DNA from 3 places in the Mesobacillus sp. MER 48 genome. Region 3 is predicted to be linked to each of the others. Evidence: riboswitches for the same ligand, from Rfam matches in the RefSeq annotation. Region 3 holds a riboswitch; each other region holds the start of a gene.
The links. Region 3 has a riboswitch for cyclic di-AMP ahead of M3593_RS22955 (dicarboxylate/amino acid:cation symporter). Riboswitches for the same ligand answer to the same signal wherever they lie in the genome.
Positions count from the first base shown of each region.

Region 1: linked by a shared signal. The riboswitch ahead of M3593_RS10470 (potassium channel family protein) and the one ahead of M3593_RS22955 (dicarboxylate/amino acid:cation symporter) in region 3 are both predicted to bind cyclic di-AMP.
Region 2: linked by a shared signal. The riboswitch ahead of M3593_RS18465 (TrkH family potassium uptake protein) and the one ahead of M3593_RS22955 (dicarboxylate/amino acid:cation symporter) in region 3 are both predicted to bind cyclic di-AMP.

Region 1 is NZ_JAMAUR010000002.1:824,327-827,608, reverse strand. Features, by position in the region: gene M3593_RS10475 (TrkH family potassium uptake protein) at 1-836, opposite strand, end outside; gene M3593_RS10470 (potassium channel family protein) at 837-1,493, opposite strand; cyclic di-AMP (ydaO/yuaA leader) riboswitch at 1,570-1,719, opposite strand; gene M3593_RS10465 (GNAT family N-acetyltransferase) at 1,877-2,422, opposite strand; gene M3593_RS10460 (PspC domain-containing protein) at 2,504-2,692, opposite strand.
Region 2 is NZ_JAMAUR010000006.1:59,924-63,205, forward strand. Features, by position in the region: gene M3593_RS18455 (M6 family metalloprotease domain-containing protein) at 1-295, shown strand, start outside; gene M3593_RS18460 (diacylglycerol/lipid kinase family protein) at 331-1,224, opposite strand; cyclic di-AMP (ydaO/yuaA leader) riboswitch at 1,509-1,650, shown strand; gene M3593_RS18465 (TrkH family potassium uptake protein) at 1,828-3,168, shown strand; gene M3593_RS18470 (potassium channel family protein) at 3,181-3,282, shown strand, end outside.
Region 3 is NZ_JAMAUR010000014.1:38,687-41,968, forward strand. Features, by position in the region: gene M3593_RS22950 (class I SAM-dependent methyltransferase) at 18-827, shown strand; cyclic di-AMP (ydaO/yuaA leader) riboswitch at 1,129-1,265, shown strand; gene M3593_RS22955 (dicarboxylate/amino acid:cation symporter) at 1,352-2,575, shown strand.

The DNA of each region.
Region 1 (3,282 bases), on a different contig from region 3:
AGGGAGTTAAATCCCGCAGTTCGCGGTGTTACTGCCTGGAAATAAGAAGCCCACAATTTATCACCTAGTGAATTCAATCCTCCGAGTGTATTGGGGTTATGGTATTCCAGGATAAAAATAATGAACATTGCCACGAGGTTAATAATGAATGTACCGATGATCATCATCTTGGAGTGGAGGCTCAATTTACGGAAGCGCTTTTTCCTCCACATGTCAGCTAAAACCGTAAATCCGATTCCCCCAATGATAAATAGGAATGTAATCACAATATTGATGATTGGATCCCCCACGAATCCCATCAAACTGTCGGACCATAATGCAAAACCGGCATTGTTAAACGCTGAAATGGAATGAAAAAAACTATAATAAAGCCCTTTACCCCAACCAAATTGGGGCACCCAGCGGATAGCCAGCAGGAGCATTGCAATTGCTTCAATCGTTAAGGAAAAGATGAACAAATTCCTGACTAACAAGATAACCCCGCCGATAGATGTTTGATTTAATGCCTGCTGCACGACGATCCGCTGTTTGATTCCAATTTTCTTCCCTAACACCATATAGATAAGGATTGCAAAAGACATGATTCCCAGTCCTCCCAATTGAATCAGGGAGACAATCACTATTTCACCAAATAGAGTAAAGGCTGATTCTGTATCAACGACAGCCAGACCTGTAACTGTCATAGCTGATGTAGCTGTGAACAAAGCATTCAGCCAGGTAATTGAGTCCTCCGTTGCAAAAGGCAATTTCAACAAAATCGTGCCTATGAAGATAAACACAGCAAAGACCAAAACAAGTAGCTGAGAAGGATTCAGGTTAATGACGCGGTGTTTCACCTATACCCCCTCTTTCTCGAAACGGTTAATATCAGAGTTGCGGCCCATCACAATCAGTACATCTCCCATAGAAATGACCTCTTCTGCAGGAGGGGAAACAATGATTTCCTGCCCTCTTAGAATGCCTACAATATTGCATCCATATCTTGCCCTTATATCCAGGTCCGTTAATGTCTTATTATGTATTTTTTTCGTAGCAACAATCTCAACCATGCTGTACTTTTCCGACAACTCAATATAATCAATGATCTTATCTGAGAATATATGGTTCGCGATCCTTTTAGCCATATCCCGCTCCGGATGGATCACCCTGTCTGCTCCTACTTTTTCAAGAACTTTTGCATGATTATCATTATGTGCTTTGGCCCAGACCTTGGGTACACCCATTTCCTTTAAGATCAGGCATGTCAAAACGCTTGATTCAATATTCCCTCCAAAAGAAACAAAAACATGATCAATATTTTTTATCCCGACTTGTTTAAGCCCTTCTTCATCAATACCGTTGAATTGTACGGCATGAGTAACATATTGGGAATACTGATCAACTTTATCCTGATCAATGTCAATTGCTAAAACCTCTGCACCTAATTCATAGAACTCTTTTACAAGGCTTCCTCCAAAACGGCCCAAGCCCAAAACAGCATATTGCTTTTTCACTGCTCCTACACATCCCTTCTATTTAAAAATAAAAAAGACCATCCTAAACTAAAGAATGGCCAATGGCGTTCATCAACCCTTCTCTCTATGGCACCTGCGGAGTTAGCTGTCGGATTAGGGAATGAGAGTATCCCTTCCTAGCTTTAATATGCTAAGATTCACCCCAAGATAAACAATGTTTATCAGAAAATGGTTCCCCCGCTCAAAGATTCGGCAAAAAGGTCTATATGGGAATAATATAATAAGCTACGCCTTTCTTTTTCCTTTGTCAAACATTTCTTGGTCATAGTTTACGTTTACTGCTTTGAACAAAGTCTACCTTACGGAGTCTTGTGAGACACTGGAGGCTTACCTTAACCTAAAAACAATCCCAACGAGGAAACTTATTTAAACTCCTCTTTTAACATAGCAAATAGAAAATGATCTCTCCATTGTCCTTTTACCTTCAAGTTTTTAATAAAATGACCTTCCTGCCGGAAACCTATTCTCCTTAAAAGATTGACTGAACCAGCATTTTCTGCATCACATACTGCATATATCCTATGGATATCCATAGTATTAAACCCTAAATATAATAATCCGTTAACAATTTCAATTCCGTATCCTTGTTTCCAGTAGTTTGAGTTAATAAAATATCCGATTTCCGCTGTTATAAAGTCTTGATCTCTTACCATAAACAAAGCATTACCGATGACTTTTTTAGTATTTTTTATTACAACCGCTAAAACATAGATTTGTCGGTTTTCTTCGTTTTGAAAAGCAATCTGCTTTTTAAGGCTATGTAATGTTTGTTCTCTGCTATTAGGACTCCAAGTTAAATATTTAACCACTTTTTGATCTGACTTAAATTCATGAATATCTTCATAATCCTCTTCACTAAGTTCCCTCAGGATAAGCCTGTTTGTTTCCATTGGTTGAATTTTAGCCATTCATATACGACCTCCACCCAGAAAATTCATAGAAGTACTCACCTTTAATTCTATAAAAGATGCCTCCATCACACACCTTGATTAATATAATGAAGGCGGACTATCAGCCATCGTATTAGCCAGAATTAAATAAAGCAGTACATTAGCGCCAGGCAATAAAATGAAAATTAGTCTTACTGAAAAAGAAGAAACTCCAAAATACTCAGCAATGCCCCCACAGACGCCACTTATCGACTTATCTTTTGAAGACTTTCTTAACTTTTTATTCATTTAAATCATCCTCTTATCGAAACTAAAATGAATACTGCTTTTTAGTCAGCTTTCTTTTGATTATCTCTTATTTCTAACAGGGTGAAATGAATATTATTGAGGGAAACCAAAATTATTCCTAACATAGCAAAGGTTACGATTTCCTTTGTGATGAAGGAAATAACACCAAGAATGAATAAATACAGCGTATATTGCCAATTCTTCATATTCAAACAACCACCCATCTAGGATTTATGAGTTACCCATTACTTAATGTCTCAACTTTTTAGTTGTTAATTTTACGCTTCTCCCAAAAAGTGCGAAAAATAAAATCATGTAAATGATAAACATGATTGCAAAAAAGAGACTGAATAAACTTGGAATCACTGTTTTCATAACGTTCGCATCTTGCGTAAACACAAAAACTGATAAGCCGCTGATGGCCAGTAAATTTCCCACTGCCATTAGGAGAACCAATCCTCGTGAATGTTTGTAGTGCGACTCACGTAAGGTTTTTATTTTCTTATACAGATGCAGTGCAAAAATTATAAAAGCCAGAAAGAAGATCATCACCATTATGTACAGAGGAATCAATGAAGGAGTTAATTGGA
Region 2 (3,282 bases), on a different contig from region 3:
ACAAACGGCAAGCAATGGTGATGTGGTAACACACTATGGATTATCTGTCCTTCAGGCAGATGGTTTGTATGACCTTGAGAAGAACATGAATCGCGGCGATGCTGGTGACTTCTTCAAGACTGGCAGCAAGATCACTCCTGTTTCTGGAAATGTACACTCTGGTTCTTACTACTTCTGGAAAGGCTTAAGTGATACACCTGCTGATTCTGGAATCCACGTGACGAACATCAAGGAAAACAAAGATGGATCAATCACAGCTAAATTTTTCTATAATGTTAATTCAAGCGTGAAATAAGGCTGAAAAAACCTGAGCAAGGAGTTAATCCCTGCTCAGGTTTTCTTTATGACCGGTACAAAAATATTCAGATGTCCTGGAAGAACTTTTGCACTGAATGGAAGCGGCTCGCCTTCTTCTCCGTCGATGTTGACCACATGAGGTTTGTTGGAGGATACATTCAGATAGGAGGTTCGTATATATTCGACCTCCTTGCTTTCTTCCAATTCACCTCTCAAAAGTGAAGGGATGAGGGTTGCGATTTTTGGGATGGATAACTTTTTTATGATAAAAGTGTGGAATTTACCATCATTCACGTCTGCCTCAGGGGCAAGTGCCTCAAATCCGCCCACAGAATTTGTGAGGGCAGTAAGCAAAAGGAAAGTCTCGCCTTCCCATTTCCCTCCCTCGTGTTCAACATTGATTTTAATAGCTTCGCCATTCAGGAAGGATTTTGTACCTTCCATAAAATAAGCCAGTGGGCCAAGTTTGGTTTTTTGCTCGGCGCTTACGTTGTAAGATGCTTCTGCGATCGCCCCAACTGCAAGAACATTGGCAAAATAAGACTCATTGACCTTTCCGACATCAACAGGACGAAGATATTGCTCTTCTAAAATAGAGATGGCCTCATAAGGTTCCAGCGGAATATTGAGTGCCCTGGCAAAATCATTGACTGTCCCAAGCGGTATTATGCCGAGAGCGGGCCGGTGTGCCTGTTCGGCCAGTCCATTGATGGCCTCATTGATGGTTCCGTCACCGCCCATAGCGATGACCGCATCATATAAAGCAACGCATGCTTCGGTGGCAAATGCAGCGGCATCTCCCTCTTTTTCCGTTCTTCTGATCTCTATGTCCTCATAATTGTTTCGCAATGTTTCTTCAATTTTTTCTGCATAATCATTCGCTTTTTCTTTACCTGAAGAAGGATTCACTATAACCATCGCTTTCATCCGCAACAACCTCCAAACTGTTTTGACAATCTTATTATTTACCTTTAATTCCCCGGCTATAAACCGCGTACAGGTGTGGAGAAAGGTGTTAATGAGTTAACGGAAGTGTAAAACAAAGAAAAACAGCGATTCAGTGAGAAAGTCCTTGATTTCATGTCATTATTGGGAAGAAATGAATAAAATAAGTCATTTTTGCGTTCCTTTTCATGTTTACAACCGAAATCCGGAGGAGTATGATTACAACAGTTTCAGATTTCTGGAACAAAAAACTGAATGAGTTTCATATTTCTAAATCGCTGAATCCGGCAGGAGCGGGGGAACCAATATTGTGGATGCGTCCACTTGGGGTGAAGCCTTTTCAAAAGGCAGGGCTATTCTGAGTCCTAATCCGACAGCTAACTTCGCAAGCGTTACAGAAGAGGAAGATGAAGCTTGTGTGACGACTATTCAAAAGTCCACAAGGCTGAAATCTTTTAGCCTCTGGGGGCTTTTTTGTTTTGCGTGATTTTAGATATGCTTATATCTTGATCCAGTTAAACATAACTCCCTGCCAGGAAATATTAGACGCGTAATTCCTCATACTAAGGAAAGAAGGAAAACACCATGCGTAGGAGATTGTTTATTGAGCTGGACCCTCCAAAGATACTCGTCTTAGGTTTTGGGACGATTATCCTGCTGGGGGCATTGCTGCTGTCACTGCCCTCTGCTACAACTGATGGCAAGGGGCTTCCGCTGCTTGATGCATTTTTCACTGCAACATCGGCTACATGTGTGACAGGGCTGGTTGTCGTGGATACCGGTGACACCTTTACTGCCTTTGGAGAAGTGGTCATCCTGTCGATGATCCAGGTCGGCGGTTTAGGATTTATGAGCTTTGCTACATTGCTCGCATTCATCTTGGGAAAAAGAATTTCATTAAAAGAAAGATTGATTATCCAGGAGTCTTTCAACAACGAGAACGTTGAAGGAGTCGTAAGGCTTGTAAAAAGAATCCTGATTTTCACAGCAACTGCCGAGATTGTCGGCGGAATCCTGTTATCATTCAGGTTTTCGCAGGATATGGCTGCGGGAAAAGCTATTTATTTCGGCTTCTTCCACGCAGTGTCAAACTTTAATAATGCCGGATTTGACTTGATGGGAGGTTTCAGGGGCCTTACTGCCTATGCTGAAGACCCGATCGTCAATCTTACGGTGACGTCACTGATCAGCCTGGGAGGCATCGGGTTCATTGTAATGAATGAACTATTCGAGTATCGAAGCACTCGCCGCTTGTCCCTGCATTCGAAAATGGCACTATCTGTTTCAAGTATTCTGGTAGTTGGCGGGGCTCTCCTGATTTTTATCCTGGAGTATAATAACCCTGCTACCCTGAGGCCTTTATCAGCGGCTGGTAAAATTTTCGGGGCATTTTATCAGGCTGTCACTCCAAGGACTGCGGGTTCAAATACCTTAAGCATTCCTGATTTAAAACAATCAACCTTGTTTTTGATCATCTTCCTGATGTTTATCGGCGCTTCTCCCGGATCAACGGGAGGGGGGATCAAGACTACCACATTTGCCGTCTTGATCGGTGCTGTCAAATCGCAAATCCGCGGCAGGGAAGATGTGACCTTCTTTGGAAGGAGGATGGATTTCTCCATCGTTTCCAAGTCTTTGACGGTGACCATTATTGCTATTTTCTTAGTGATATCCATGACGATGGTGTTAACTATCACAGAACCGGGAAAAGATTTTCTTATGATCTTTTTTGAAGTGGTGTCAGCCTTTTCGACTGTAGGACTTTCAATGGGCTTGACCCCTGAGCTGTCCTCATTCGGGAAAATTTTAATACTTATTACGATGTTTGCGGGCCGGGTTGGTCCATTGACACTTGCTTATGCAGTGGCCAAAAAAAGAAAAGAGGATCACTATCGATATCCAGCTGGAAAAGTGATGATTGGGTAGGAGGAGTATATTATGGCAAAGCAATACGCAGTAATCGGGATGGGGCGTTTTGGGTCCAGTGTAGCGACAACACTGTATTATGAAGGAAATGAAGTGCTGGCGATTGATAAGAGC
Region 3 (3,282 bases):
GGAATATGGGTGAAATAATGAATAAAATCATTAACTATTACAATCAATTTGATGAGTGGGGAAGATTAGAGCGTGAACCAATTGAATTCCAAGTGAATTGGCATTTTATAAAAAAACATATGCCCCAAAATGGTTACGTCCTTGATAATGGTGCTGGACCCGGGAAGTATTCAATGGAACTTGCAAAAGAAGGTTATAAGGTAACACTCACGGATTTAACCCCACGATTAGTTGAAATCGCAAAAGATAAAGCTAAGGAATTGAAATTAGAAGGGCAATTCGAAGGGTTTTATGCAGCGGATGCCAGAGAGCTTAATATGATTAAAGATGAACAATTCGACGCATCGTTAATGCTTGGTCCTATGTATCATTTACAAAAAGAAGATGAACGTATCCAGGCTGTCGAAGAGTTAAATAGAGTAACCAAAAAAGGCGGACTAGTTTTCGTTGCTTTTATGCCCAGAATTAGGCACATACTTACATCGCTGATAAATCCGATGAATTGGAAGCCGAATGATAATATGGATACCATTAATCGGTTTTCTCAAACAGGTTGCTTTAACCACGCTGATGAGGGACGTTTTACAGGGGCGTATTATTTTAATATTGCAGACATCAATCCTTTTATGGAATCACAAGGATTTGAAACATTGGATTTAATAGGTTCGAATCCAGGAGCGATACTTAACAATGATAGTTGGAGTTATTGGAGAGATAAAGGTGATCAAGAAGTAAGAAAAATTATTGATTTAATAAAAGAAAAAGCTACTGACCCTAGTATTCTTGGGGTTTCAACACACTTACTTTATATTGGCAGGAAGAAGTAACATTTTAGAAAAATGGGGAAAAGAAGATAATTACAATGGAGTTGTAAACGGAGGGAATTCACCCGGCATTTTTGTTGTGAAAAAAACTGATATATCGTGACTATCAGATTTCGTCATACGTTTTAGATTTAGGTTTTATAGGGATTTTGGTCAAAATTGCAAACAATAAAATTAGTTAAAAGGCCATAGGATCAATTAGTTATTTAGTCGGTTCCAAGGGGGGAAGATTGCCAACGGGATGAATCAGGAAAATTTTTTTTGTTCCCAAAATCGGATAAACCTGATATTATATTAAAAAAATAATACATAATCGCTTAATCCTTTGAGCGGGGGAACCAATTGTTACTTTTTTTAGTAATTGGGGTGAATCCTTAACAGGTAGGGTACTCTCAAAACCCGAACCCGACAGCTAACCTCGTAGGCGTGTTGAGAGGAAAACACTGCATTCATGCACAGTGGTTTTTGCCTCTGTGTATTTTTATTGCCTTTTTCAGGAAAATATTCACAACTTGGAGGTTACCTTTATGAAACTGTCTACCAAAATTATCATAGCCCTTATAGCCGGCGGAATCACTGGGCTGCTGATCAATCTGTTTGCACCCGGCATTTTTCCGCAGCTCGATCAGTTTGTGTTCACACCGCTGGGGAAAATCTTTTTAAACCTTATCAATATGCTCGTAGTGCCAATTGTCTTCTTTTCGATTACACTTGGAACCGCGGGACTTGGCGATCCGAAGAAGCTTGGCAGGATCGGCCTTAAAACCATTTCCTATTTCCTTATGACTACGACTATGGCTCTCATCATCGGCATCTCTCTGAGCTATGTTTTCCAGCCTGGTAATGTCGGTACTTTTGACACCGCCAATGCGGAGTTCCAGTCAAAAGAAGCTCCGCCGGTTTCTGATACGCTGTTAAATATTATCCCTAAAAATCCTATCCAAGCCTTTGCAGAAGGAAACATGCTCCAAATCATCACCTTCTCCGTCTTTGTCGGCTTCGCCCTGACCATGCTTGGCAACAAAACGAAAGGGATACTGAACCTCGTTGAACAGGGGAATGACCTGTTAATGTACTTAGTCAACCTGGTGATGAAGTTTGCACCATATGGTACATTCGGGCTGATTGTTTCAGCAGTGGGCAGCCAGGGACTCGATGCCATCAAAGCCATGGGCCTTTACATGTCTGTTGTCCTGCTGGCACTTCTGATTCATTCCATTTTCGTTTACGGATCTTCGGTGGCACTGTTGGCAAAGAAAAGTCCGATTTGGTTCTTTAAAGGGTTTGCCCCAGCGATGGGCGTTGCTTTCAGTACTTCGAGCAGCAATGCTACCCTGCCGATTTCCATGAGCACCGCACAGAAAAATCTAAAAGTCCCTGAGTCAATCAGCAGTTTCGTTCAACCGCTCGGTGCGACAATCAACATGGATGGTACCGCCATCATGCAAGGGGTAGCGACAATTTTTATCGCACAGGTATTCAACGTGGATCTGACCTTCACCCAACTGATCACGGTTGTCCTGACAGCTGTTCTGGCCAGCATAGGAACCGCGGGTGTTCCGGGAGTGGGGCTGATCATGCTGGCGATGGTCCTCCAATCCGTTAACCTGCCAGTGGAAGGGATCGCCCTGATTATCGGAATTGACCGTTTGCTAGACATGACTCGCACGGCTGTAAACATCACAGGTGATGCTGCCTGTGCCGTGATTGTAGCAGAGACGGAAGGAAAAAGAGAAACTACAAAAGCGTAAAAAAAGGAGCCGGTGAAGATTGTTAGTGGCCCGGTTCAAAACTTAGGATACGGATTTATTTGCAAGCGAATTTTTCATAATTCGCTTGTTTTTTTATTATAAGGAAAAGGCTTGCTAGGTTTTAGCGTGGGAAATAGCAGCAGATATGGCAACATGGTTTCTGAACGATGTTTTGAGTCAAGAACTAGCCACTAACTACCCGCATCATCCTGGATGATTGATAGCTTTTTGGCTTCAACCCCCGAACCTGTCAAAATACCGATGCTATCTTGACAGCTTATCAGCTTCTGCCCCAGAACCTGTCAAAATAACTATGTATTCTTGACAACTTTTCGGCTTCAACCCCCGAACCTGTCAAAATACCGATGTATTCTTGACAACTTTTCGGCTTCAACCCCCGAACCTGTCAAAATACCGATGTATTCTTGACAACTTTTCGGCTTCTGCCCTCGGACCTGTCTAAAAAACGATGCTTTCTTGACAGCTTATCGGCTTCAACTCCAGAACCTGTCAAAAAAACGATGCTTTCTTGACAGCTTATCGGCTTCAACCCCCGAACCTGTCAAAATACCGATGCTTTCTTGACAACTTTTCGGCTTCTGCCCTCGGACCTGTCCAAAAAACGATGCTTTCTTGACAGCTTATCGGCTTCTGTCCTCGGACCTGTCAAAATACCGATGTTATCTTGACAACCTTTCGGCTTCTAG